DNA from 2 places in the uncultured Planococcus sp. genome. Region 2 is predicted to be linked to the other one. Evidence: predicted binding sites of a transcription regulator. Region 2 holds the regulator's gene; the other holds the start of a gene.
The links. Region 2 encodes LexA, which represses DNA repair genes until DNA is damaged. Its sites were predicted from a motif close to CGAACATATGTTCG; they were not measured.

Region 1 (14,859 bases), on a different contig from region 2:
AATCCTTTATCATCACAACATTGATTGTCGTCGCCTCTTTTTTCCTTCTGGCGAATATACCGAATATCATCTCCCTTTTCGATAACGAAGAATCCGAGGAGAACATACTGCATGTCCTTGATGAAACCACAGAGCTGTTCCCTGAACTGCAGAATCAGTTTGAGTTGATGGACAGCGGCATCGAAGCTGTACCCACCTTTCTGACGGAAGAAGAATTGCAGGAAAGCATTGCAGAAGGCACCATCGATGATTATTTGGTGTTAACACAGAATGGCCAATTGCAGGCGCGCTATGTCTCGGAATCTGCCAATGAAATGGGCAGTGGAATGGAAATTGAAAATGCAGTTCAGGCCATACATACATCTTTAACTGCTGAAGAGCTTGGTTTGGACGATAATCAGGTGGGCCAATTGTTCATGCCGGTCGAATTTGAACGGCAAGCTATTTCGGAATCCTCCAAATCGCAGGAAGAGCTGAGTCAGGCAAGAGGACTTGTCTACGTTCTGATCATGCTGATTTATGTAGCAGTCATCTACTATCCGAATATGATCGCCATGGAAGTGGCAACAGAAAAATCCTCTCGTGTTATGGAGATTCTGATCTCCAGCGTGTCGCCGGTTAAGCATATGTTCGCAAAAATCGCTGGCATCGGCACCCTCGGAATATTACAGATGATGATATTCGGACTGGCAGGCTATTTCGCAATTAAAACGGCCGGCACCGATTTGACGGAAGGCTTTTTCAGCGTCATGGGCTTTTCGGAAGTCAAAATCAGCACATTCCTGTTCGCCATCCTCTTTTTCCTGCTGGGCTATTTCCTGTATGCGGTGCTTGCCGCATTGCTGGGGTCATTGGTCAGCCGGACAGAGGATGTGCAGCAATTGATGCTGCCGATGATGATTTTGATCATCCTCGGATCACTTATCGCGTTTTCGGGAATTTCGATACCGGAAGCCGGTTACGTGACCATCGCTTCCTTTATTCCTTTCTTTGCGCCTTTGGTGATGTTCCTGCGTGTCGGCATGCTGGATCTGCCATTATGGGAGCCGCTGCTGTCCATCGCGATCATGCTGGTGACCATCGGGATCCTCGGTTGGTTCGGTGCCCGTGTCTACCGCGGCGGTGTCCTGATGTATGGCTCGTCCCAATCGCTGAAGGACATCCGCAAAGCCATTCGTTTAGGGAATAATAAGTAATCGAGAGCTGTGCTCAAAGCACTGGGTAAGAGCTGGTTTCTTCAGTTCAATTTAAACAGAACATAAGGACGCTGTTTGCAGGAAGTTTCTTGCAAACAGTTTTTTTTATGAGATTTTCATGGTAAAATAGGAACAAATATTCGGTCAATAAAAGGGGTTAATTATGGAATCCATTCGTTTTATCCACACAGCAGATCTGCATTTGGGAAGTCCGTTCGTCGGTATGAAAGGTTTGCGGAAAGAGCAGTGGAAAAAGCTGAAAGACAGCACCTTGGATGCTTTCGATCGGCTTATTCAGCATGCCCTTAAAGAAAAACCCGATTTCGTCTTGATTGTCGGAGATATCTATGACGGTGAAGACCGCAGCATCCGCGCACAAGCCCGTTTTCAACAGGGGATGCAGCAGCTGGCGGAGCAGAAGATTCCCGTGATCATCAGCTATGGCAACCATGATCATCTGAGCGGCAATTGGACGCGTTTCAATCTCCCGGAGAATGTCCATACATTCGATGATTCGGTGTCCCAGTTTAACCTGGAAACTGCAGGCGGTTCCGTAATCTTCACGGGATTCAGCTATGGCAAACGCCATGTCAGTGAATCGATGGTCGAGCATTATCCCCAAGCGACAGATACGGACAGCTATCAGATCGGCATGCTGCATGGCAGCCTCGAGGGGGATTCTACCCATGCTGTTTACGCGCCTTTCAAAAAAGAGCAGCTGCTCAGCAAACATTACGATTATTGGGCGCTTGGCCATATCCATAAACGCCAGGAACTTCACAGGGAGCCATCCATCATTTATCCGGGCAATATTCAAGGACGCCACCGCAAGGAATCCGGTGTAAAAGGCTTTTATGATGTAACGCTATCGAAAAGGGATACGGCTCTGGAGTTCATCCCCACGTCAGTCGTACAATTCGAGCAGGTGGCCATTCCGGTCAAAGGACTCCTCCATATGAATGAATTGATCGATGCCTGCCGGCAGGAGCTGAGCCTATTGGGGGAAGCAGCGGGTACGGCAATCGTGGATATCGTGTTTACCGAGCTGGATCGGGAAAGTTTTCAGCTGTTAGCCGAAATTCCAGAGAGCGAGTTGCTGGAAACATTGCAGGAATCGATGGATGCATTGGATTATTTTATTTGGATCCAAGGGATTCAGTTTCAACAGGCAGAGAGTGAAACAGAGCTGTCACCGCTTGGGGCTACACTGGTTCAGGCAATCGAAGGGTGGAGTACAGAAGAATGGAAAACGGTGTTGAAGGATTTATACAGGCATCCGAAAAGCAGTCGTTTTTTAGAGCCATTGGCAGATCAATCCGTCGGGGATCTTCAACAAGCAGCCGCACAAAAAATTCGGCGCAGTATGCAGGCAGGAGAGTGACGGGATGAAAATTGAGAAACTGATCATTTACGGCTTCGGCAGGCATGAGAATCGGACAATCGACCTGACCGATCAGTTGGCATTGTTCTATGGACCCAATGAAGCCGGAAAAACAACCATGCAGCAATTCATCATCCAAATTCTATTTGGTTTTCCTGCACGCAATGGGACGCAATTACGCTATGAACCGAAAGACGGAGGGAAATACGGGGGTCAGCTCCATATTTCCGATCCGCAATATGGGAGACTGGTGATTGAGCGGATAAAAGGAAAATCTGCTGGAGATGTCACGGTCTGGTTTGAAGATGGCAGGCGGGGAGCAGAAGCGGAGCTCAAGCAATTGCTGCGCAATTATGACCGCGCCTCGTTTGAAGCGGTTTTTTCATTTTCCATCCATGAACTGCAGGGGCTTGAAGGGCTGAGTGAAACAGAATTGAGCCGTACCCTGCTTGCTTCAGGAACCACAGGCATCGATGCAGTGACGCGCCTGGAAGGCCAGCTGGAAAAGGAAATGGCGCAGCTATTCAAGAAGGGTGGACGTACACCGGCAATGAATAGACTCGCTGAAGAACTCCGGAGCATCGAAGGTGAGCTGAAGGAGTACCGGGAACGGACAGAGCTTTATGGCCCTTCTATCGAGCGGCTGCGGGAAATCGAGCACCGGCTGTTAGCTGTTGAAGGCGAAGAAGCGGAAATAGACCAGGAACTGAAAAAACTTGGCAAATGGCAGCAGGCCTCTCCATTGCTTGCTGATAAAAAGAAGCTAACAGAACAGATTAAAACTTTGGAACTTGTACGATTTCCGGTGGATGGCAAAAGGCAGATGGATCGCCTGGTGGACAAGCTGTCGGAAACAAAAGCCGATTTGGAGCACGCGGCGAACCAGCAAGGCAGCTTGCCTGCCATTGAAGCAGGAGAACCTGCCTCTATTCTGGAAAACCTGTTGAACCGTGAATCGGATTGGCATCAACTGCGGATTCAGCTGGAACAAAAGCGCCAGGAGCATTCGGAACTGTCAGAAGACTGCGAGACCACCGTGTCATTGTTGGGACTGTCAGAACAGCAGGCATTGGCTGTAGATGTCTCTTTGAGCAATGAAGAGCAATTGCTTGGCAAGCTGAAGGATTTGGATGTGGAAGAAGAGGACCAGCGTTTCCGGCTGCGCAATCTGCAGGAAGAGAAAAATAAGCTGGCTCAAACAGAGCATGAGTTGACTTCTTTTTTGGCGGGAGAGCCTCCTGGAAAAGAACGGCTCGCTGCGGAACAATGGCCAGCCATCTCAGCAGAATTGGCAGAAGCCAAAGCAGCATCAAAATTTCAACAGGCCAGCAGCGGAAATGGATCTATGATCAACTATATGATGATCGCACTGGGTGTGATCATAGCTGCATACGGATTCATCCAAACCTCGTCAGTAGTGATGGTACTGGGTGCAACGGCAATCGGAGTAGGTGTCAGGCTGTTTCTTAAAACGCCGAAACCTGGAGAGCTGTCGGCAGAATACGAGGCGGTTCTGAAGAAGTACGCCGGCAAAGAAAGTGACTATGAAACCGTTACGAAGAAAGTCGCGGAATTTGACCGTCACCTGGATAATTTGATGGCTCAACGGGATGCCATTAAAAAGAAAATCACCACCTATTCAACAGAAGAACCTGGATATTCAGCTCAAGCTGCTTATCGTCAGTATCTGTCGCAGATCGGCCTACAGCCGGAAACAAGCCGCACGATGATTCTGGAACTATTTGAAAAAATCCGTAAGGTGCACCATGTCCATTCACGGCTGAAGCGGATCGAGGATGAAATCCATGTACTCGAAGAGCGGCAGAAGGAATGGTTGGAGAAAGCAGAAACGGCATGCGGTAAGGAATTGGCTGCTGGCGAACTGATGCCGGCTTTGCGTTCAGAGTTGGCACACCGAAAGCAGCAGCAGGAAGAATGGCTGAAAATAAAAGAAAAGCAAGCGGGGCTGGAGCAGGAAATCAGTCGTTTGACTGTGTACCGGGAGCAGCTTGAAAAGGAACAGCAGGTTTTGCTGGAATATGCTCAAGCGGAAAATGTTCCCGCTTTCTATGGTGTTGCAGATGCATGGGAGCGGAAACAGCAGCTGGAAAGAGAGCTTGCACTTGTTGATGGACAATTGGAGTCCATCGGTGATCATGAACTCCCGGATGGCTGGCAGCTTGATGATGCAGATGCGGCCTTGGAGAGATGCCAAGTCCAGTTGGCGAAACTGAAAGCAGAGCGAAATGAGCTGCTGGCTGAACAGGCGGATAAACAGCAATTGACCCGTTTGTTGTTGTCGGATACTTCCTACGAAGAAAAGCAGCAGGAATTTGAAGGAAAAAAAGCGGGATTTACTGAGTTGGCGCAGCAATGGTCCATCAATAAAGCAGTTGTGGAAGCGATCAAACAAACAATGGATGAGTTGAAAGAAAAGAAACTGCCGGCAGTGCTGAACAATGCACAGCATTATTTCAACCGGTTGACCGCTGGTGCCTATAAAGGATTGGCGATGAACATGGATGGGTATTTCGAAGCGGAGCGGCAGGACGGCACGTATTTCCGTATTGCTGAACTCAGCCAGGCGACAAAAGAGCAGGCTTATCTGGCATTGAGGCTGTCTTTAGCCGTATCGATGAAGAACAGCCATCCATTTCCGATTATTATGGACGATGCTTTTGTCCATTTTGATCGCAGTCGTCTGCAGCAAATGATAAACTTAGTGACAGAGCTGCAAAAAGAGCATCAGTTCATTTATTTCACTTGCCACGAAGGCATGCAACAGGCTTGGCCTAATGCGCAGATCATCAAAGTGGCCAATACCGAAAGGAGCGTTCATTCATGACTAAAGGAATTACACAGCGCGCAGTTGGCGAGACCGTCGACGAATTCCTGCTGATCAAGCAGTCCGTCAAGGGAGTCACAACTACGGGGAACCCATTTATTTCGTTGGTGCTGCAAGACAAAAGCGGCGATATTGAAGCGAAATTATGGGATACAAAAGATGAACAGGAAAAAATATTCGCAGCGGAAACGATTGTCCGTGTAGGTGGAGAAATCCACAATTACCGAGGGAAAAATCAACTGCGCATAAAAAGCATCCGGCCGGCAAAGCCCGAGGAAAATCAATCGATTGCTGATTTGATGCCATCGTCGGAAAAATCAACAGAAGAATTGCTGGAAGAAGTGATGAAGTATCTGTTTGAAATGGAAAACCCGCAAATTCAGCGGATTACCCGTTTTATGCTGAAAAAATACCAGCAGCAATTTCTGACATATCCGGCAGCGACCCGCAATCACCATGACTACGTTTCCGGCTTAGCGGATCATGTCGTTTCAATGCTGAAACTGGGCAAGTCATTGGTCGAAATCTATCCAGGCTTGAATAAGGACCTGTTGTATGCGGGAATTATTCTGCATGACATCGGCAAAGTAATTGAACTTTCAGGCCCGATTGCTACAACCTATACAGTGGAAGGCAATTTAATCGGTCATATTTCCATCATGGTGACGGAAGTGGCGAAAGCTGCAGAAGAGCTGGAGATTGAAGGGGAAGAAGTGATGCTCTTGCAGCATATCATTCTCTCTCATCACGGCAAGGAAGAATGGGGCAGTCCGAAAAAACCGATGCTCAAAGAAGCGGAAATCCTGCATTATATAGACAATATCGATGCCAAGATGATGATGATGGATCGCGTCCTTGGAAAAACCAAGGAAGGCGAATTTTCCGAACGCGTCTTTGCATTGGATAACCGTTCATTCTATAAACCTAAAATTTAAGAAGAAAAGTGCAAGCGTCCGCGTAGCCTTGCCGCTAAAGTCTGGACAATAACTGAAGAACGAAAATATCATAGTTTTTTAAGTTTAAAAAACCCCCGTTTCCTATAGCAGGAAACGGGGGTTTTTAGATCTTCAGTTATTATTCAGCAGGAGCGGCTTCAGGAGCAGGTTGTGGATTTAAGATATCATCCAATGCGCCTTCAAGATCTTCGTCTTTGATCTCGACATTTGCTTCTTTCATCAATTCAGCAACTTTTGGAAGCAAGGATGCTTGGTCTGCTTTTGAAAGTGCGATTTCAGAACGGATTTCTTCTTTTTGATCTTCCAGTGCCGGCTGGTCTTCCACCTGGCGTTTTTCAAGAACCTGGATGATATGGAATCCGAATTCAGAGGCTACAGGCTCACTGATTTCATCAACCTCAAGGCCATAAGCGACTTCTTCGAATTCAGGAACCATAGCTCCTGGACCGAACCAGTCAAGGTTACCACCGTCAGCACCAGATGCTGTATCAGTTGAGTTTTCTTCAGCTAATGCAGCAAAATCGCCGCCTTCATCCAATTCCTTTTTAAGGGAGTTGGCAGTTTCTTCATCAGCCACTAGAATATGGCGTGCATTCAACTCAGTGCCTTGACGGTCATATTGAGCTTGGATTTCTTCGTCCGTCACTTCAACATCTTCAGTCAATGCTTTTTCCTGCAAGATATTCAAACGGATGACTTTTTTGTAGCTTTCTTCTGTTTGATTGTTTTGAGCAAGAAACTGATCAAAGCTTTCGCCCAATTCTTCTTTATTGCTTTCGTATTCAGCATTCACTTCTTCGTCCGTCACTTCGTAGTTTTCAGCAAGCACTTTCTCAATCATAAGAATCTGTACTGCCTGTTCACCGATTGACGTTTTCATTTCTTGGTAAAGTTCATCTTTGGTGACATCGCCAACTTCAGATGTAACGATGACTTCTCCTTCACCGTTGTCGCTGCATGCAGCTAAAGCCAGTACGGATGCTGCCAAGGTTATAGTTAAAAAGGACTTTTTCATTGAATTTCGCTCCCTACTTTCTATCTGTATAAGTTGAACTAAAGATCTTCGCCTGGTGATATTCCACAAATCAGCTCCGCTTTCCTGCGGGCTCGCGCCGAACTAACTCGGGCTTTTGGCCCGAGTGGATTTCGGCACTTCGCTATCCCGCTGGAGTCTCCGCTGATTTGCTCCATATCTTTTATAGATATAGTAGAAACATAGAGACTCGCTTTGAATTCACTACATCTCTTAGCGCCGGCGCGCCCAGGGGCTAGGCGAAGCAAGAAGACTGGCGCTCTTTGCCTGGTTTCTTACGGGAGCCATGCCCAAAGCGTCCGAAGCGTTGTGTAAAAGCAAAATTCTTTAGTTCAACATATATAGTTGCAGTAATTACTATACTATAAACGATTCGCAGTATGCAAAGTTCCTAAAAAAATACACTTGCCAGGAGGCAAGTGATTTAAGGTGTAAATTCTACGCCTACATACAACGATACCAGTAGTATTGTGATCAATATATTAATGGTACGGAATATTTTTTGGTGATTTTCTTCCGGGATTTCCCGAGAAGTGACTAATGCCAATGTCATCCGGTTGATCTGGAAAAGATAAAACACGGAGAACATAACAATGAATGCGATAATCATGGATTTCCTCCCCTCTGACTTTACTTCCTAGTATAACAAAGACGGGAAGAAAAAGCAGGAATCAGCTGACTACTGGAGGTACTAAAATCTCAAAACCAGTCTCTGTTTCTTCTATTAATGCATACTTTGGAGAACGCGCTAAATTGCGAAGATAGATGATATCCGTCAAACATAGCGCACAATGATAGGCCAAAAGCATAGCGAAATAATGGCTGAAGGCAGGCATCAGTATACTTAAGGTGACAATGGCTGTGTTTAAAAAAAGAAAAGGTGTGGCCAATGACAAAAGAAAACGTAGTTTTGGTACCGGTTCATTGATATGAAGTAAAATAGCTGGACAAACTTTCAATTGTTTTCGAATGATGAGCTTCAAGGACTTGTGGCACCCGATCATCGGCAAAAAATGCAGAATTTTGTGGATCGGATAGATGGCCAGCAAAGCCAGGATAAAAAGCAGGAAATACTGATCGGATAGAGGTGTGGCATAAGCAATCGCAAGCCCAATGTACGAGGCCATAAAAACAGCGATTCCGAAAAGCGCTGATATCATGAAAAGCCGGTCAAATCCATATTGTTTTTTTACATTAATTGTTTTCCAGCAGTGCATGTGTGCATCCCCTATTTATAAATTCATTTTTGATTCGATACATACATTACAATGATTTATAAGGAAATGCAACCATAAATTAAATTTGGGGAATTACTGATTATTGTTGGCTTTCCTGGTGCATAATGACATGGTTTTCTTCACTGAATCTGTTCTCGATATTTTTGAAGGAAGCTTCAAATATCTCCATGAAATCATCTCCGTAAATGTTTCGGATGACGGCCATGATATCCATGAATTCAGGGAACTTTCCATACAGTTCACGCAATGGAAGAGAGCCGTCGATAACGGCGTGCGGAGTTTCATGATAATTCTCAATCATTTCCTGCATCAGTTTCTCGCCTTTTTCGGTCAGTTGTACATAGGTATTGCGCTTATCCGTATCGCGTTTCGAAAAAGATAGCAGTTCACGCTCTTCCAGTTTTTTTGAGAAATTAAAAGCGGTTGAAACATGCATGACGCCGAATTTAGCAACATCTGAGATGGAAGCTCCTTTTAAGTGGTACGAGATCCAAAGAATGTGATGCTCATTAATATTCAAATCATAAGGTTTTATCCACAACTGCCAATCTTTTTCCACCGCTTTCCACAAAGCTTTCGATAATTGACCGATGCGCTGGCTAAACAGCATAGCCTCTTTCATGGTATATTCCTTTTCATTCACACAAGCACCAACTTTCCTCCGAAATATTTTCTTTATTATAGCAGTAAAGCAAACGTAATTAAAGTAAGAATAGTAAAATAATTTACAAAAGCAATATGTAAGTACTGTAAAACATACTCGATCGGGAAAAAACAGCCGTAATCAGCTATTCAAAAGGCTGGATACAGCAAAGCTGAGCAGCAAACACTGACCTGACATTGAATAGTTATTTTCACGGATTGAAGGTGCCGAAAACTGCGTTTCTAGTTTTGAATGGGAGAATAAGGTATCCCACAAAAAAAACAGCTGCCCGAAGGCTGCTGTTTTAAGCGGTTTGTGTATCGTCATCGACTTTTTCCTTTTTAGGTTTATCATCGTCATTGTCTTTTTTATCTTTACTGATAGTATTCTGCAATTCTTCAATTGCGTTTTGGATTGCCATGATTTCAAGCTGGAGATGCTCTTTTGCAGGAGCAGTGCTCTCCGTCCATGTTTCAAGAGAAGCCTTCAATCCGTCGACTGCTTCAGGCAGCTGTGCTTTGGCCTCCTCGGTCAAATGGTTGATCGACTCTTTTAAGCCATTCACTTTTTCCTTCAGTTCATTTAAATACTCTTTCCACTCAGATGATGACGACTTCATAGTCGTACGGAATTCCTGCCCTGATTGGGGAGCAGAGAATAAGGCCGTTGCAGCTCCAGCTGCCAACCCTGTAGCAAGTCCTAAGAAAAACCTTGATGCTTTCATGTATAAAACGCCCCTTTCTTCCTATAAGCTTCTTTTCCTTTATTTTACCTAATTAAAACATAAAGATGAATGACTATTCAATAAAAAAAGCTTTTCGCCAAAAATAATGGCGAAAAGCTCTGGGATTTAGGCTGCTTGTGAAACAGCCGTTTCGAATTTTGAACGCTTGACCAATGTGATGACAATCGGATAAATAAAGGCGAAAGCGACTCCGTTCATCAATACTGCAGGCAAGACCACCGTAACAACCAAAAGGCTGAAGGGAATATTGGCGCCGATTACAAAAATGGCTGCAGACAGGAAAATCGTTCCGGACAATAAAGTTCCAACTGCACAAAGGGCAATAGTCACTGGTAATTTAGAAATGAATTTCTTCAAGATCATCACCAAAGCAAGAAAAACAAAAGCCGTGATGAACTTATCGATGATATTCGGGAAGAATCCACCTGGGAATGTGGAAAACAGTCCAGACAGGACACCCGTCGTTACCGCCAATAAAAACACGTTTTTAACATTCGGGAATAAAAGAATGCCGACAAACATCATCGTCAACATGAAATCGGGCTTCATTCCGCCGTTGATGCCTGGAATCACCACATAAAGAGTGGCTCCGACGCTGACCAGCAACGCCATTAAAACTAGGTTTTTCGTATTCATTTCTCATCTCTCCTCAGCTCTGTGCTAGTTTCTTTTTCCCGGTCGTGTCCTCATGACCGCCGGCGAAAACTTATACTGATTCTATCCTGTCCACTTTAGAAAATCAAGCGTCAGCGGCTAATTTTTCTTTTACGCTTTCCGCAAGTTCCTGGATGCGTTCAGAAGTGAATTCCTTTTCTTTCGTCATCCACTTTGCGCCAAATCCGTCGCTTTCGCCGTAACGGGGAATAAAGTGCAGGTGGAAATGGAGAACGCTTTGTCCCGCTTTCGCACCATTGTTGTTCAACAGGTTCATGCCCTCAGGCTGGAAGGTTTCGTTGATGGCTTTTGCAATTTTAGGTGCTACGGAAAACAGATTGGCTGCCTCTTCCGGCGTGAGGTCATAGACGAATTCGCGATGTGTTTTGGGGATAAGCAAGGTATGCCCTTTAGACAATGGCATGATATCCATAAATGCAAAAACATGTTCATTCTCATAAACTTTCACGCTTGGGATTTCGCCTGCAATGATTTTGCAGAAAATACAATTTGTCATAGGTATCATCCTTTCCATTTTTCCCATTTTACCACAATTGACATATCCGAAAAGAATTCAGCAGCTGGTTTTGATACAATAGTTTAATAGAAAGAGGTGTTATGCATGGCAATTTTGGAAGTCGATGCGTTGACTGGAGGATATACACGCAAGCCGGTCCTGCAGGAAGTGACGTTTTCAATAGGAAAAGGGGAGCTTGTCGGGCTCATCGGTTTGAATGGTGCCGGAAAAAGTACGACGATCAAGCACATTATCGGATTGATGCAGCCGAAATCGGGGCAGATCCGTTTGAATGGAAAAACCTTTGAAGAAGATATGGACACGTACCGTTCCTCTTTTTCGTATATTCCAGAGACGCCGGTATTATATGAGGAACTGACGCTGCGGGAACACCTTGAATTGACTGCGATGGCCTATAACTTAGATCCGAAGTTGTTTGAAAAGCGTTCTGCTGAACTCCTGAAGGAATTTCGGATGGAAAAGCGCCTGAAATGGTTTCCGTCGCATTTCTCAAAAGGAATGCGCCAAAAAGTGATGATCATGAGTGCGTTTCTGGTGAATCCGGCTCTTTATATCATCGATGAACCTTTTGTGGGGCTGGATCCGCTGGGCATCAAATCTTTATTGGATCAAATGGAAAAGCAAAAGAAAAAAGGGGCATCCGTGCTGATGTCGACCCATATTTTGTCGACTGCCGAGCGTTATTGCGACCGGATCATCCTTCTTCACAACGGCCGTGTGCGGGCCAGCGGGACAATGGATGATTTGCGGAAGGCGTTCAAGATGCCGGACGCGTCACTTGACGATTTATACATTGCGATGACCGAGGATGAGCTAAATGAAGAATTTGCATGATGTCTGGTCACGGAGGCTAACTAAATACACAGTTGAAGTCCAAAATTACCTGAAATATATTTTCACCGGCCATATTGCGGTCGTGCTGCTTTTTGCACTTGGAGCTGCAGGATTCGCCTATAGTGAATGGATTCAGAATATCCCGCCGGATTTCCCGGGAGCGCTTGTCTTAGCAGTGATTTTTGGGGTGCTGTTAGCCATCAGTCCGCCGTCCACTTTATTGAAAGAAGCGGATTCGGTATATTTTTTACCTTTGGAAAGCAAGTTGGATGAATTTCTGAAGCCGGCATTGAAATGGTCATTCTTTTCGCAATTGTACTTGCCGGTCATTGTCTTTATTGTTTCATTGCCGATGGTCAACGCTCTCTATGGCCTTCCATCATCTTTCCTGATCGGTTTTCCGATTTTGCTGCTGCTGATTAAATGGTGGAATGTCCAGACGGAGTTTGCTTTTAGGAAACAAGGAGCAGGGGACGGCGTCTGGCTGGATCGGTTGCTTCGCTTTCTGCTGATTGGATTATTTGTGTACTTTTATATAGAAGAACAGTTGATCATTGCCATTGTTGTCTTGTTTGCCATCATTTTCTACGGCAAATGGATTGCCCGGAAGGCGGTTGGAAAGCCTTTTGCTTACGAACATTTTATCGGCTTGGAAGAAAACCGGATGCTTCGCTTTTATCAATTCGCCAATTACTTTACAGATGTTCCTCATCTGAAGGGTAAAATCAAAACCAGAAGCTGGCTGAACTGGGTTTACCGGTTTATCAAACCGGGTCCGAAAAACGCTCATCTGTTTTTAGTCTGGAGAACGTTTATCCGATCGGATGAATTGTTTTATTTATGGGTGCGATTGACGGCAATCATTATGGTGGGGGCTTGGTTTATTCCGTTCCAGATTGGTGTCGCCTTATTTGCCGGTGCTTTGGCATTTGCAACGGTGATCCAAATTTGGCAGGGACTGACCCATACCCAGCATTTCCGGATGGACAATCTGTTTCCGCTGACACATTTCAGCAGGCAGCAGGCTGTCAGGAAACTCATCATGGCCATGCAGGTGCTGCAAAGCATTGCAGCAGCAGCTGTCTTGTTGCTGATGGGGGAAATGATTACCGCTCTGTTGACTTTCGGGGTTATTTTAATCGCTTCTTTACTGTCTGTTACCGTGTTGAGAAATAAAAAGAATTGAAACAAGCCCGGCCTCTATTTTTCGAGGCCGGGCTTGTTTTTTGATTTATTTATGGAAATTGATCGCGGCAGCACCAAGAGTTTTGGCTGCCAGCAGCATGGCTTCTTCTTTGAAATCGAATTTCGGATGGTGGTGAGGATAGACTTCGCCTTCAGGCATGGCACCAGTGAAGAAAAAAGCACCTGGAATTTCCTCCAGGTAGTAGGCGAAATCCTCTCCACCCATCTGAGGCGGGCAATCATAGACCTCTTCTACACCAGGAATCGCTTCTGCGATGCTCTTAATATAGAGGGTTTCTTTTTCATGGTTGACGACCGCTGGATATCCCCGTTTGAAATTAAATTCATAGCGGCTGTTGTTGGCTATGCTGGTTCCTTCAATGACCCGTTCCATCTCCGTCTCCATAAGGCTTCGGACATCTTCTTTGAATGAACGGACAGTTCCGGACAGTACGGCCTGGTCAGCAATGATATTGAACGGGTTCTGCGCAACAAACGAACCGACGGACAAGACCGCTGATTCGAGGGGGTCCACACGTCTCGATACCAACGATTGAAGGTTCGAAACGATTTGGGAGCCGATGACGACCGCGTCGATGGTTTCGTGGGGGCTGGCGCCGTGTCCTCCGCGCCCCTGGACTTTCAGTTCAAAGCTGTCGGCAGCGGCCATGATCGGTCCGACGCGTGTATCGATTCTCCCGAATGGCGTCGTAGACCAAAGATGGGTTCCGAAAATGGCATCTACCCCCTCCAGGACACCTGCTTCAATCATCGATTTAGCACCGCCGGGTACCAGTTCTTCAGCATGCTGGTGGATCAATACATAAGTTCCATCCAGTTCGTGGCGTAAAGAGTGCAGGACTTTTCCTAGCACCAGAAGAGTCGCTGTATGACCATCATGTCCACATGCGTGCATGACCCCATTGACCGTTGATTTATAGGGCACATCTTCTTTCTGATCTTGTATAGGCAAAGCATCAAAATCAGCACGCAAAGCAATGGTCTTCCCAGGTTTTGCGCCTTCTATCGTGGCTACCACACCGTTTCCGCCAACGCTATGTTTGACGTCGATGCTTAATTGCTCATAATATTGGCGAATATAACGGGCTGTTTTGATTTCATGGAACGATGGCTCGGGATTCATATGCAGGTGGCGTCGGATCTCCACCATTTCAGGATAAGCAGCATCCAACTCAACGTATAATTTATCAATCATTGTCAAAACTCCTCTCTCTTTTTAAAATCATATCATAATTAACTGTTTATTAAGAGAAGTGACGCAACTTTGCGACATACATCCACCAAACAGAAAAGACTTTAGCTGACTCGACGAAAAGTCCAGGAAACCAACAAGGCGCAGCCTACTTCGTATGCCGAAGTAGGGCTGCGCCTTGTTTTGCTTAGTTAATAAGTAAAGTTCATATAAGATGCTGCAAAGTACACGATGAGAATAATCACTGATGGCAGTGCATAAGATAATGTAGACTTACTTTCTTGCCGGTAAAGCGAAAGCAAAGCCAGCAAGGACATAATCAGAACACCGACAGCGATGATCATATTGGCACCGGAAACTCCCGAAATGATGGTTCCTGCAGTGTACACAGGGTCAGA
Region 2 (14,859 bases):
ATGAAGTCAAACAGTATATTTCACGTATTCAGCGATTGGCTTCTTCGCTCAGCGGACTGGATGTCTTTTTGAGTTTCGCCAATGTTGCTGAGAAATATCGTTTTGTGAAACCTGAGTTCAATGATGCCAATGAAATTTCCATTATTGAAGGGCGTCATCCGGTCGTTGAAAAAATGCTCAATAAGCAGCATTACGTACCGAATGACTGCATTCTAGCGGAAGGCCAAAACATGCTGCTGATTACCGGCCCGAATATGTCGGGTAAGAGTACGTATATGCGACAGGTGGCGTTGACGATTGTGTTGGCGCAGATCGGCAGTTATGTGCCGGCTGAATCCGCAAATCTTCCGATCGTCGACCAAATCTTCACTCGAATCGGAGCGGCTGATGACCTGGTTTCAGGGCAAAGTACGTTTATGGTCGAAATGCTTGAGTCGCAATACGCCATTACCCATGCTACAAAAAACAGCTTACTGCTTTTTGATGAAATCGGACGAGGCACATCGACCTATGACGGCATGGCACTTGCCCAGTCGATGATTGAATATATCCATAGAGAAATCGGCGCCAATACACTATTTTCTACGCATTACCATGAATTGACGGCGCTGGAAGCTTCGCTTGATAAACTGCATAATGTCCATGTGGCGGCAATGGAGCAATCGGGCAAAGTGGTCTTTTTGCATAAAGTGAAAAAAGGCCCAGCTGATAAAAGTTACGGCATTCATGTCGCTGAACTGGCGAATTTGCCGGAACCGATTCTGGCCCGTGCCCGTGAATTGCTGAAAACCTTTGAAGAAGATAAAAAACAACAGCCAAAAACCATTGAGCAATTATCATTTTTTGATGATGCCGATACTGAAAAAGATGAAATCCTGCAGACAATCAAAGACGTTCAAGTATCCGCAATGACGCCGCTTCAAGCTCTGCAGATGCTGAACGACCTGCAGCAGAAGTTAAACGATAAGGAGTGAGACTATGGGCATCATTCAATTGATGGACGAACCTCTATCCAATAAAATAGCCGCTGGTGAAGTGGTGGAACGGCCGACGTCAGTCGTCAAAGAGTTGGTGGAAAACGCCATCGATGCCGGAAGCACAACGATTGAAGTGCTGCTCATCGAAGCAGGATTGACCTCCATCCAAATCATCGATAATGGTGCCGGCATGGACGCAGATGATGCTTTGCTGTCGTTTTCCCGCCACGCCACCAGTAAAATCGCCAATGAACATGATCTCTTCCGCATCCGGACGCTTGGATTCCGCGGGGAAGCCCTGGCCAGTATCGCTTCGGTCTCTAAAGTGACCTTGCATACATCGGATGGTGTGAGCGGAACTTTTGTACAGATGGAAGGCGGACGCCTGACTGAACACCGGGCCGGTTCCCTTAGAAAAGGGACGGATATCAAAATCGATCAATTGTTTTTCAATACACCTGCACGCCTGAAGTATATGAAAACGCTGCAGACGGAGCTTGGCCATACAATTGATCTCCTCAATCGTTTTGCATTGAGCTATCCTGGAATCGCGTTCAAGCTGACGCACGATGGCAGAACGATTCTTCAGACATCCGGCAGCGGAGAAATCAAACGTGTGCTGGCTGATATATATGGAGTGGCAATCGCCAAGAAGATGATTCCGTTTGAAGGGCAGTCGCATGACTACAAGGTTTCAGGTTATGCTTCACTGCCTGAAATCACGCGCGCCAATAAAAACTATATATCCTTGTTCGTCAACGGAAGATGGGTCAAGCATTACGCTATCGCCAATACGGTCCATAGAGCCTACCATACCTTTTTGCCGCTCGAGCGGCAGCCGATTGTTGTGCTGAATATCGAAGGCGATCCTTATTTGACGGATGTCAACGTTCATCCTGCCAAGCAGCAGATCCGGTTAAGCAAAGAAAAAGAATTGATGGAATTGATATACGAAACCATTCGCCGGACCATCAGTACGGTAGTTCGTGCTCCCGTGATCGACAAGCCGAAACCGGTCAAACAAGCACCTACCAAGCAATTGGATCTGTGGAAAAGTTCGTTTACAGTCCAAGAACCGAAACAGCCCTTACCTGACAATGCAGTTGAGGAATGGCATGAGCTGCCGGTTGAAAAAGAGCAGGAACTGGTAGAATCTGATCCTGTCTCGTTTGAAGAGAAACTGCCGACGCTGGAAGAGCCCGAAGTAGATGACAGTCCGCAATTCCCTGAACTGGAAGTGGTGGGCCAAATCCATGGCACTTATATTGTGGCGCAGAGCAGTGACGGATTTTACCTGATTGATCAGCATGCAGCACAGGAACGAATCAAATACGAATACTTCCGCGAAAAAGTAGGGGAGATCGACAGCGATGAAAGGCAGTCCCTGCTTTTGCCGCTGACTTTCCACTACAGCCGTGACGAAGCCTTACGATTAAAAGATCATCTGGGTGTCCTGTCCGATAGCGGTGTATTCCTCGAAGAATTTGGCGATACTTCATTTATTGTCCGGGAATACCCGACCTGGTTCCCGAAAGGCTTCGAACAGGAAGTCATCGAAGATTTGATTGAACAGGTCCTGACTGAACGCAAAGTGGATGTCAAGAAGCTGCGTGAAGATGCGGCAATCATGATGAGCTGCAAGCGGTCGATCAAAGCCAATCACTTTCTTCAAAAACACGATATGGAACGTCTGCTTGCGGATTTGAAAAGAGCGGAACAGCCGTTCACTTGTCCACATGGACGTCCCGTCATCATTCATTTCAGAACCTACGATGTTGAAAAGATGTTCAAACGTGTAATGAATTAAGTTTATCAAGGCTTACCCGAAAGAGTTTTGGGTATGGATATAGCATAGGTGAAACGACACGTTAAGGAGGAGTGTGGAGAATGCAGATTAGCAAAGACTATATACGCGTCTCCGATGGGCAGGAACTCTATGTTATGCGTTATGAACCACCAAGCCCGATTGGACATGTCCATATCATTCATGGAATGGCAGAACACATCGGACGCTATACGGAATTCGCGGAGTATCTGGCTTCCCGCGGATTCATCGTCTCAGCCCACGACCAGCGCGGCCATGGGAAAACAGCAGAACGCAACGGTGTAAAAGGCTATTTTGCGGATCAGGATGGATTTGAACGCGTGGTTGAAGATGCCCATGCAGTCATCACGGAAGTGCAGATGTCGACCGGCAACCTGCCGCTGATCTTATTTGGCCACAGCATGGGTTCGTTTGTGACTCGCCGTTATATGCAGCTGTACAGCGAAGACATCAGTCGCGTGGTCTTGTCCGGAACAGGCGGAGATCCCGGTACATCCGGGAAAATCGGATTGGCGGTGGCGGTGGCTTCAGCGAAATCACAGGGCAAGCAGCAGCCGAGTAAAGCACTTGGCAAGATGACTTTCGGCAACTACAATAAACCGTTTAAAGAAGAAGATTCCTCCTATGCATGGTTGACCCGGGACAAAGAAGCAGTTGCAAAGTATGAAGCTGATCCTTGGTGCGGCTTTGAATCGACCAATCAGTTTTATATCGATTTGTTCTCAGGTCTTGCTGTCATCAATAAACCTTCAGAAATCGCCAAAATACGGAAAGACTTGCCGGTCCTGTTGATCAGTGGAGCAAAGGATCCGGTTGGTGATAACGGCAAAGGCGTTTTCAGCTCAGCGAAGCAATTTGTTGAAGCGGGAATGGTCAATGTTAAAGTTTACCTCTCAGAACAGGGCAGGCATGAATTGCTGAATGAACTTGATCGCCACGCTCACTTTGAAATCATTGGTGATTGGATGTGCGGAAATGATTGACGTAGTGGCCATTGTTGGTCCGACAGCATCCGGGAAAACGGCATTGAGCCTCGAATTGGCCAAACAGATGGACGGCGAAATCATCAATGGGGACTCCATGCAGATTTACCGGGATATGACGATCGGAACAGCAAAGATTCTACCGGAAGAAATGGCGGGAATTCCTCACCATCTCTTGGATATTAAAGAACCGGATGAAAGCTTTTCGGTAGCTGAATACCAGAAGCTGGTACGGGAGAAAATTGCGGAAATACGTTCGCGTGGCAAACTGCCGATCATTGTCGGCGGCACGGGAATGTATGTGCAGGCAGTGTTGTTCGATTATCGCTTCTCCGAAGAAGCGGTCGACCAAAAGCTGCGCGACAGCCTGAATAAGGAATTGGAACAATTCGGTCCTGAAAAGATGCACCAGAAATTGCTGGAACTGGATCCGCAATCAGCGATACACCCTAATAATGCACGCCGCGTTGTACGGGCAATTGAAAACCTGATGAGCGGCCAGGAAAAAAGCGACCGTGAACTGACGTTGTCGCCAATGTACAATGAAGTTATCATCGGGTTGGATATTCCAAGAGATATCCTGTATGAACGCATCAATCAGCGTGTGGACAGCATGATTGAACGCGGCTTGATTGAAGAAGTCGAAGCTTTACGGCAAAGAGGCATCCGGGAAGCGCAATCGATTCATGCCATCGGCTATAAGGAAATTTATGACTATCTCGATGGACGTACAAGCCTTGAAGATGCGATCATCAAGCTTAAGCAGAACTCGCGTAAATATGCCAAACGGCAGTTTACCTATTTTAAGAACAAATTGCCGATTTTCTGGATTGATGCCTTGAAGGATCCTGAAAAGAATCTCCAGGAAATAACCGCTTTCATGCAGGAAAATGACAGAAACTGTCGAATTGATAGACTTACGGCAAATCAATCACAAGTAGAGAAATAGGGGGATTCACATGAAACCGATCAATATTCAGGATGTCTATCTAAACCAGCTTCGTAAAAATAATATTTATGTTACGGTATTTTTACTCAACGGCTTCCAATTAAAAGGAACCATTAAATCTTATGATAATTTTACAGTACTGGTCGAAACAGAAGGCAAGCAGCAATTAATCTACAAACATGCCATTTCAACATTTTCTCCTGCAAAAGCTGTAGCGATTGAGCACGAAGAGTAGAATGGATTCCGGACTGCAGCTGCAGTCCGGTTTTTTGTTATGTTTTAGGGTTGCTTTTGTTGTCAGTCTACACGGCTGCTTGCGTTTTCTCGGTGTCCAGACTCCAGCGCCCAGCTCTTTGGGTCATAAGCCAGCCCAGCTGTGCGGCTGAAAATAAGCCGCTTCGCCAATCTGTCTTATGCCCGGCAGAGCTACACGGGCGCTTCCGCTTTTCTGGTTGTCCAGCTCCAGCAGCCAGCCCCTCGGGGTAATAAGTCCCTCCGGCAATGCAGCTGAAGAGATGCTGCACAGCCAAAGTGCCTTATGCCTGTCGGACCTACATGGCTGCTTGCGCTTTTCTCGGTGTCCAGACTCCAGCGCCCAGCTCTTTGGGTCATAAGCCAGCCCAGCTGTGCGGCTGAAAATAAGCCGCTTCGCCGATCTGTCTTATGCCCGGCAGAGCTACACGGGCGCTTCCGCTTTTCTGGTTGTCCAGCTCCAACGGCCAACTCCTCGGATCATAAGCCACTCTGGCTGTGCGGCACAAAACGCCGCTTCGCCAGACCGTCTAAACCTTATTGCTCCTGCAGCACTTTGTGCTTCGTCGCAAAGAGGTGGCTCAAACTACCTTTGAGCCACCTCTTGCCTGTCGGAGCTGAACGGCCGTTTCCGCTTTTCAGTGTCCAGCTTCAGCACCCAGCCCCTCGGGGTCATAAGTCGCTCCGGCAATGCGGCTGAAGGGATGCCGCACAGCCGGAGCGACTTATGCCTGTCGGGCCTAAACGGGTGCTTACGCTTTTCAGGTTGACAGCAAGCTTTTTGGAGTATAGCATTTTCAGATGAATAGGATTTTAATTCAGGAGGCGTATCCATGAAAACCATTACAGCAGATGAATTGCAAGAACGAGTAGAAGCTGGAGAAGAATTGAACATCATTGATGTTCGTGAGGACGACGAAGTAGCTGCAGGAATGATTCCTGGAGCCAAACATATCCCTCTTGGTGAAATTGCAGAACGCACAGGGGAATTGGATGCAGGAACGGAATATTATATGGTTTGCCGTGCAGGCCGCCGCAGCGAAATGGCTTGTGGTATTTTAGAGTCAAACGACATCAATACGATTAATGTTGAAGGCGGAATGACTGCCTGGAATGGCGAAACAATCGCATAAAAGATCATAAAAACAGACCGTTCGGCATATGCCAAGCGGTCTGTTTTTATGATTGATAACATATATTGTTTCAACTCTTCATGGGAGTTCAGACATTTGAGCTGGCCGGATACTTAGGTTTAAGCTACGAAATCTGGATTTTGCGTGCCGGCAATCGCCATTTGAAGGTATAGGACAGGATTCGCAGGATAGTGATCAAGACAAACAAAGAATAAAGCATCAAATCGGAATTGGCTAGATTAAAGCTGATGAACAGTCCCGCCAATGCTGCCCATACAGCATAAATTTCCGATTTCAGAACAAGAGGTTTTCTTCCAGCCAATAAATCACGGATAATTCCTCCGCCGGACCCTGTTAGTACAGCTGCCACTACCACAGCGAAGAGCGGCAATTCAAGTTCAACCGCATAGATGGCTCCTTGAACGGCAAAGGCTGATAATCCTATGGCATCAAAAAAATGTCCCCAGCGATTCCAGTGGCCAAGCAATTTATGGGGAAATAAGAAAACAACCGTAATCGAGATAAGGGCAAGTTGTAACATGAATTCCTGTTCCCATAGAGCCGAAACGGGTACTCCAATCAATAAATTCCGGATGGCGCCTCCACCAAAGGCGGTGACAACGCCAAGAAGGTAAACGCCGAAGATATCATATTCTTCTTCCATCGCGATAATTGCACCGGATACTGCAAAAGCAATCGTACCGATGGCGCTCAGTACTTCCCAAGCCATAAGCCTTATTCCTCCTTAACATACAACTCTATGAATTGTAGCAGAATTTGACGCTATTTCAAGTCATGCCGCATAATAGAAAGAGAAATTGAAGAGAATGGAGAATTACATGCTTACAACGATAAAAACGATAGAAGAAACGATTCAGGCCCAGCTGCAGCTGGCCGATGAAACGGCTTACGTAAATCAGAAAAAAGTGTTGGAGGCTTTCCACAGACAACGCGTCAGCGATCATCATTTCAAACCATCAACTGGATATGGCTATGACGATGAAGGACGGGATACGCTTGAACGGGTATATGCGGATGTTTTTAAAGCGGAAGCCGCTCTTGTCCGTCCGCAGATCATCTCGGGAACCCACGCCATTACCATCTCATTGTTCGGTGTGCTGCGTCCTGGAGATGAGTTGCTTTATCTAACAGGAAAACCCTACGATACACTGGACTCCATCGTATCCGGCGGTGAAAAGGATACAGGTTCCCTGAAGGACTTCGGCATCAGCTACCAGCACGTGGAACTGGACACGGATAATAACATCGACTGGTCAGCTGCAGAAAAAGCGATCAGCAGCCAGACGAAAGTGATTGCGATTCAGCGTTCCAGAGGTTATGATACACGCCCTTCCTTTACGATAGAAGAAATCGGTGAAATGGTTTTAAATATTCGCCGCCTCAAACCTGAAGCCATCATTTTTGTCGATAATTGTTATGGTGAGTTTGTGGAACAGCAAGAGCCAATTGAAGTTGGGGCGGATTTGATTGCCGGTTCCCTTATCAAAAATCCGGGTGGCGGCCTGGCGAAAATTGGAGGCTATATCGCTGGCAGAAAAGATTTAATCGAAAAATGCGGTTATCGCATGACTTCACCGGGTATAGGGGCAGAGGCAGGTGCATCATTGAATGCATTGCCAGATATGTACCAGGGCTTCTTCATGGCTCCCCATATCGTCTCTCAAGCTTTAAAAGGGGCAATCTTTACGTCAGCCTTATTGGAACGGGCTGGGATGAAAACGACACCCCATTGGAGCGATAAGCGGACAGACTTGATCCAATCCGTATCATTCCAAACGGCTGATCAGATGATTGCCTTTTGCCAAACCATCCAGGCGAGCTCGCCGGTCAATGCCCAATTCAAACCAGAAGCGGCCTATATGCCAGGCTATGAAGATGATGTCATCATGGCAGCAGGTACATTTGTCCAAGGTTCCAGCATAGAGCTGACAGCAGACGGGCCGATCCGGCCTCCTTATACAGCTTTTGTCCAGGGCGGACTCACATACGAGCACGTAAAAATTGCGGTGCTGAATTCAGTGGAGTCTCTAAAAAAACTGAAATGAATCCAATTTAATTTCCGTATCATTTTTACGGAAATTTTTTATGTTAGAAAACATAACATTCATTTGACAAATAATCTAACATGATATATGCTGTAAGAGTAGTAATTATTTGAAATGGGTGAATCTTATGACGAACCGGGTAAGACGGACGATGCCGCTTTTGCCGATCAGCATCGTAATGCAGCTGACGGAATTGACAGCGAGACAAATTCGTTATTATGAAGAGCATGATTTAATCAGCCCTGCCCGAACAGAAGGCAATAAGCGTATGTTTTCATTGAACGACGTCGATACCCTGCTTGAAATTAAGGACTACCTGGATCAAGGGCTTAATATTGCAGGCATCAAGAAAATATACGATATGAGAGAAACGCCTGCAAACGAAAAGCTGGAGCCGAAAAACTTAAGCGATGCGGAGCTGCGAAAGTTGCTGCATGAAGAGTTGAAGCACCAGGCAAGACCCGTAGAAAGAGGCGGCTTCAGACAAAGTGATTTATCCCGTTTCTTTAATTGAAATGGGCTTACATACTACATTCATAGGAGAGTGAAGAGAACATGGGCAAGTATTCAAAAGAAGACATTCAACGATTAGTAAAAGAAGAGAACGTTAATTTTATTCGTCTGCAATTTACCGATATTCTTGGGGTCATCAAAAACGTTGAAATACCGACATCCCAATTGGACAAAGCACTCGATAACAAAATGATGTTTGATGGATCTTCTATCGATGGATTTGTACGCATCGAAGAATCTGATATGTATTTATTCCCTGACCTGGATACATGGGTGGTATTCCCTTGGATCACTGGTAAAGGAAAAGTAGCTCGTTTAATCTGTGACATATACAGCCCGGACGGCACGCCATTCCCTGGAGATCCGCGTACGAATTTAAAGCGTGTATTGAAGGATATGGAAGAGCTTGGATTCACACATTTCAATCTTGGGCCAGAACCTGAATTCTTCCTGTTCAAACTTGATGAAAGAGGCGAACCGTCTCTTGAATTGAATGACCACGGTGGATATTTTGACTTGGCACCAATGGACCTTGGTGAGAACTGCCGACGCGACATCGTTCTTGAACTGGAGGAAATGGGCTTTGAAATCGAAGCTTCCCACCACGAAGTAGCACCAGGGCAACACGAAATCGACTTTAAATACGCAGATGCCATTAGAGCATGTGATGAAATCCAAACTTTTAAATTGGTCGTTAAGACGATTGCCCGTAAACACGGACTTCACGCAACATTCATGCCGAAGCCATTATTCGGAGTCAGCGGTTCAGGAATGCATATGAACCTTTCCTTGTTCGACGGAGACCGCAACACATTCCTTGATGAAGACGGCGACATGAAATTGAGTGAGACAGCTTACCAATTCATAGCTGGAATCATTGAACATGCTAAAGGCTTTACCGCGGTAACCAACCCGCTTGTAAACTCGTACAAACGTCTAGTACCTGGTTACGAAGCGCCTTGTTACATCGCTTGGTCCGGCCAAAACCGCAGTCCGTTAGTGCGTATTCCGGCATCACGCGGCTTGTCTACACGTGTAGAAGTGCGTTCAGTCGATCCGGCAGCGAACCCATACTTAGCGATGGCTGTTCTTTTAGGGGCTGGTCTTGATGGAATCCGCAAGAAAATGACTCCGCCAAAAGCGGTGGATCGCAATATCTATGCGATGAACCAAAAAGAGCGTGAAGCAGTTGGTATCGAAGATCTTCCAAGCACTCTTCACAATGCTTTGCAGGAACTTCAAAAAGATGAAGTCATGACTAAAGCGTTAGGCGAACATATCTTAAACAACTTCGTCGAAGCGAAAGAAATTGAGTGGGACATGTTCCGCACAAGCGTCCACCCTTGGGAACGTGAGCAATACTTGAAAATGTATTAATATAAATGGATGGAAACCGTTGGAGCTTAAGAGCTCCAACGGTTTTTTCTGTTTTCATTAGAAAATCAAAGTGGGAAATATGTATGGAAAATTTGCATAATTATCCGATTTCTAGATTGAATAGTTTTCCGAAATCGAAGATGGCTGAATAAAAGACTGAAATTTAAATAAGAGAGAAACTTATGGGTGTGTTCATGCGACTAATTGTAAACAATCCAATTCAATGGATCTTGGAAAGAGTTGTTATCCCGTACTTTATTCTGATAATCGACTATATTGCTGATACGTAAAGAGGAGGAGAAATCATGTTCATGATTTTAAATGCAGCTGTTATTTCACTCTGGATCACCTCACTTATCGCTTTTGGAAGTGGCTACATCCGCTACAATAAGAAGGAACGGGCTTATGAGAAAAGGCAAAGAGCTGATTCCTGATCAGCAGACGGGTTTAGTGGATTACTGAATACTATGGTATAGTACACAAGCTTCTGACACTACGTATCAAGAGATTAGCACTAGTATTAGCGTAGTAAGCGCGATTAATAGTAGTCACTGCGAAACTCCTGTATGGTTGATAGAATGGAAAGAATTCTATCTTCCATTCAGAGGGGTATTAAAATGGTAAAAGAGCAGGAAAAGACGATTGAAGCTATTATCAGCAGGTTTTCGTCAACGATTTTGCGTTCTCATTTCGGCAAGGGTCCAAAGTCGGTTTATGTCAATATCGTTCACCCCTTTATTTGTATACAAATAAGAGAGTTTTTATCACCAATGGAAAAAATTCTTCTCAGTAAAAATGAAGGCACCAAGGTTCTCGAACTGAGAGATTTATTAATGGAAGAAATTGAGCAAGAATTTAAAATAAACTTTTGGAAAGAAGCAAATCTAGATATTAAAGAACTTTATGCCGATTGGAATTTAAATCAAAAATCCGGTATGATTCTAGCGATCCTTAAAGAGGGGGACATAGAGAAGAAGCCATGGCCAAGCGAAGTGGATGAGAAAAAACTTCTTGATGAAATCATCAAAATAAGTGAAATCGGACAAAAAGAGCCCGGTTCCACTGAGCTCTTCTGGTTGGGGGAAAGAACACTGTTAATAAGGCGAATAGAGATATTCACTCTTCTTGAGAAGGAACTTATTAATCTGGGGTTTTCAGAAACGCTGAAACTTGCAAAACGGCCATTGGAATATAAACTTTTTAAACAATCTACATTAGAGAAGATATTGAAACGGCCGATAGATGATATTTATGTCGACTGGAACTTTAATGAAGATAAAGGATATGCAGTATTGGCCTTACAAAAGAAATAATAAGGATTTTGAGCATCTCTTCGGAGGTGCTTTTGTTTTGGAAAAACGAATTCTTACAATAAGGCTGCCCTAATTTAGTGATTGACCAGAATAACCAGCTGAAAAATAATAGGTCTACAGCAACGTAATGGAAAAAAGGAATGATAAAAATCAACCTAACAGAACAATAATGAAATCAAAAAATGGTTTACAGGCTGAATTTTAAGGTTATAATTAATTGCAGCCAAAAATTTTAATAACTCATACTGAATTTTCCTTCGGATGAACTGAAGGAAGATTTTGTGGGAGGGGATTAAATTGAGGAAAATTCAAGGACTTTCAAATTTAGTAGACTATTTGGAATCAGTAAATTATCCACTGGCTGCAGAGCAGATTACAGATTTAATGTCGAAAAGAAAGATTCCGCATCGCAAAGCATATCAGGATATTGTGATCTTTAACTTGGAGCACATAGACTGGTGGATTGCTGAGCAGCAGAAACGATGATTTTGTAAGGAATATGCTTAATTGAAAGAAAAGAGCCTTGGGTTTAGTTCTGAAAAGAATTAAACCCGAGGTTTTCTTTTTTTTATGGTAACTTTATACACTTTTGTCCGTCTACTGTTATAATAATCTAAAAGCGAAGGAGAATTCGGCTATGCGCTTTCTAATGACAATCATTATCTTTTTAATATTTTTTTCATTTGCTGGGATCGGCATCTATGTTATAGGTCCGGATTTTTCGGCGGATCGCCTGGTTGCTGAAGCGACTGAAGAACTGCGGAATAGCGGCCAGATGGAAAAAATAGTGGAGTATGTAGAAAATGACCCTCAAATGCTTGAGTACATAGAAGAGGCACAAGTTGCTGAACAAAAAAGTGAGACTTTACCGTTTCAGACAACTGGAGATGCCGCAGGAACAGTCATTAAAAAGGTAGGGATAACAGACTTGGCTAAAATGAAGTCTGGTGTTGAAGATGGCTCGATGTCTGCTGACGAAGTGATCCAAAAACTTGAAGAAGATTTAAATGAAGAAGAACTGCTTGCTCTTAAAGTCATTGTTTATAAGGAATTATACAAACAGCAATAATATTACATGTATGATAGACTGTTTCACGAAGACAAAGTAAATAGATAGAAGGAGGCCATTGCTATGAAGTCGTTTCAAGTAGAATTTAATTTTGATGAGGGAAATACATTTATTCATAACGTCCAGGCAGTAGATAAAGAGTCGGCATTAAGCAAAATCCCTTCCAATGGTACTTATGAAATTTCCGATCCGGAAACGGGTAATATTTATCGCATCACCATCAATTTGGTTAAATATATAAAAGTCAGCGAATTGTAGAAGATTTCTTTTCTATAAGCCGCGCGGTAGGTGCTGCTTATGCAGCATCTTTTTTTGAGCTGAAAAGTAACTGTAAATCGAATTATGGAGGGATACGATGAAATACGAAGGTTCCAGTGCATACGAAGAAAAGGATTTTTTAGAAAGTTTCCTGCAAAGAAGAAATCGGCTTGAAAGTCCTAACAACAGCATTGAAAAGCCGGTCATCTATGAACTGCTGGGAGTATTTCAGAATAAGCGGGTATTGGATCTGGGGTGCGGAGATGCCTTGTTCGGAAAAGAGCTGCTGGAGTCTGGAGCTCTGCACTATCATGGGGTGGAAGGGTCGGAACAAATGTGCAGATTGGCATCGGTAAATTTAACAGGGCTAGATGCACAGATCACGAAGTCCACGATGGAAGGGTTCGACTTTCCGGAAAGTGAATATGATATCATCGCTTCCCGTTTAGCGATGCATTACTTGCCTGAAGTGGATCAGGTATTCCGAAACATCCATATGTCGTTAAAAGACAACGGGAGATTTGTGTTCAGTGTCCAGCATCCGTTGACGACTTCTTCTTTTGAAAGCAAAAAAAACGGTGATAAAAGAGGCAGTTGGATTGTAGATGAATATTTCGATGAAGGGGTGCGGCAGGAGCCATGGATCGATAAAATAGTGGTGAAACATCATCGAACCATCGAAAGTTATTTCTCGGCACTGACAAAAGCAGGATTTACAGTTACTGGTCTGCAGGAAGGGAAGCCGAAACCTCAATATTTCGAAGAGGAACAGGAGTACATCAGGAGAAAAAGAATTCCTGTAGTTTTAGCGTTCAGCTGCATGAAACGGTAAATCGGAAGTCAAGTCTACATAATAAAAATACAAAAAACCACCGGGGAATTTTCCCGGTGGTTTTTTGTTTAATGGATTTGGCGATAAACTCCAACGACTTTACCGAGAATCGAAACTTGATCCACAATGATTGGATCCATCGATGAATTCTCCGGCTGAAGGCGGAAGTAACTATCTTCGCGGAAGAAACGTTTGACTGTTGCTTCGTCTTCTGCAGTCATCGCGACAACAATATCTCCGTTATTAGCAGTTTGCTGCTGCTTCACAATGACATAATCACCATTTAAAATTCCGGCTTCAATCATACTTTCACCCATGATTTCCAGCATGAAGATGTGATCATCTTCTGTGCCATAGCTTTGGGGAAGAGGGAAGTATTCTTCTACATTTTCAATTGCCGTAATCGGGATACCGGCAGTTACCTTACCGATTAACGGTACATGTAATACAGGACTTTTATCAATAAGCGCTTCATCAGTGCTGATAACTTCAATTGCTCTGGGTTTTGTTGGGTCGCGACGGATCAGGCCTTTGCTTTCAAGGCGAGCCAGATGGCCATGTACGGTCGAACTGGATGCCAGACCGACTGCCTCCCCGATTTCACGCACGGATGGCGGATAGCCTTTTAAGCGGACTTCTTCTTTTATAAACGACAATATGTCTTCTTGGCGTTTGGATACTTTTTTCAACAGTTTCACCTCATTTGAGTAATACTACTTGATTTCTACCAATAGTATACCAACTCGGGCAGTGAAATGCAAACATAGGTTCGAATATTATTCTTGACAAAAACACCTGTTCGCATTAATATGAGAACATACATTCCGAACACTCATTCCCAGGAGGCGATTTATTTGACGATCATCCGACAAAATTCTTACTTAATCTTGTTTTTTGCTTTAATTATGGTGTTTACTTTTTATGCGATCCTGTCCCATAATACAAACAGTGCACAAATGAGCCAAGTTGAAATAGAAGAAGGCGACACACTCTGGACATTAGCTGAATCGTTCAGTGGCACAACCCCCCATCATGAATGGATAGAAGAGATTATGAAAGAGAATAACCTTTCAACTTCTAAAATCATCGCCGGGCAATTACTCAAGATTCCCAGTGATCATTTAAGATTTGCTCCTGATGAGACCAGTAAATTTGCAGGTGATGCTGAATGAAGAAAAACGCATTAATTTATTGCCGTGTCAGCACGACCAAAGATACACAGGAATCTTCCTTAGAGAGACAGGAAGAAGAACTGATGAAGTTTGCGTATGAACAATCCTATAAAGTAGATGGTGTTTTTACCGATCAGCAC

Region 1: a site for LexA is predicted at 1,326-1,339, ahead of Q0785_RS16115 (DNA repair exonuclease). Genes of this name have one in related genera too.

The regions. Positions count from the first base shown of each region.
Region 1 covers NZ_CANMXD010000011.1:135,177-150,035, reverse strand. The annotation lists gene Q0785_RS16120 (ABC transporter permease) at 1-1,196, shown strand, start outside; gene Q0785_RS16115 (DNA repair exonuclease) at 1,360-2,577, shown strand; gene Q0785_RS16110 (AAA family ATPase) at 2,582-5,422, shown strand; gene yhaM (3'-5' exoribonuclease YhaM) at 5,419-6,357, shown strand; gene Q0785_RS16100 (peptidylprolyl isomerase) at 6,497-7,393, opposite strand; gene Q0785_RS16095 (hypothetical protein) at 7,836-8,021, opposite strand; gene Q0785_RS16090 (DUF3267 domain-containing protein) at 8,083-8,628, opposite strand; gene Q0785_RS16085 (HTH-type transcriptional regulator Hpr) at 8,729-9,292, opposite strand; gene Q0785_RS16080 (YtxH domain-containing protein) at 9,597-10,016, opposite strand; gene Q0785_RS16075 (tryptophan transporter) at 10,143-10,673, opposite strand; gene Q0785_RS16070 (HIT family protein) at 10,777-11,208, opposite strand; gene Q0785_RS16065 (ABC transporter ATP-binding protein) at 11,314-12,063, shown strand; gene Q0785_RS16060 (ABC transporter permease) at 12,047-13,249, shown strand; gene Q0785_RS16055 (amidohydrolase) at 13,295-14,464, opposite strand; gene Q0785_RS16050 (sodium:calcium antiporter) at 14,653-14,859, opposite strand, start outside.
Region 2 covers NZ_CANMXD010000004.1:311,636-326,494, reverse strand. The annotation lists gene mutS (DNA mismatch repair protein MutS) at 1-974, shown strand, start outside; gene mutL (DNA mismatch repair endonuclease MutL) at 979-2,784, shown strand; gene Q0785_RS08240 (alpha/beta hydrolase) at 2,865-3,785, shown strand; gene miaA (tRNA (adenosine(37)-N6)-dimethylallyltransferase MiaA) at 3,778-4,734, shown strand; gene hfq (RNA chaperone Hfq) at 4,745-4,969, shown strand; gene Q0785_RS08225 (rhodanese-like domain-containing protein) at 5,820-6,119, shown strand; gene Q0785_RS08220 (trimeric intracellular cation channel family protein) at 6,244-6,849, opposite strand; gene Q0785_RS08215 (methionine gamma-lyase family protein) at 6,959-8,185, shown strand; gene Q0785_RS08210 (MerR family transcriptional regulator) at 8,313-8,699, shown strand; gene glnA (type I glutamate--ammonia ligase) at 8,741-10,075, shown strand; gene Q0785_RS08200 (hypothetical protein) at 10,381-10,509, shown strand; gene Q0785_RS08195 (Na-translocating system protein MpsC family protein) at 10,693-11,388, shown strand; gene Q0785_RS08190 (hypothetical protein) at 11,686-11,874, shown strand; gene Q0785_RS08185 (hypothetical protein) at 12,038-12,457, shown strand; gene Q0785_RS08180 (hypothetical protein) at 12,521-12,715, shown strand; gene Q0785_RS08175 (class I SAM-dependent methyltransferase) at 12,813-13,547, shown strand; gene lexA (transcriptional repressor LexA) at 13,616-14,236, opposite strand; gene Q0785_RS08165 (LysM peptidoglycan-binding domain-containing protein) at 14,402-14,719, shown strand; gene Q0785_RS08160 (recombinase family protein) at 14,716-14,859, shown strand, end outside.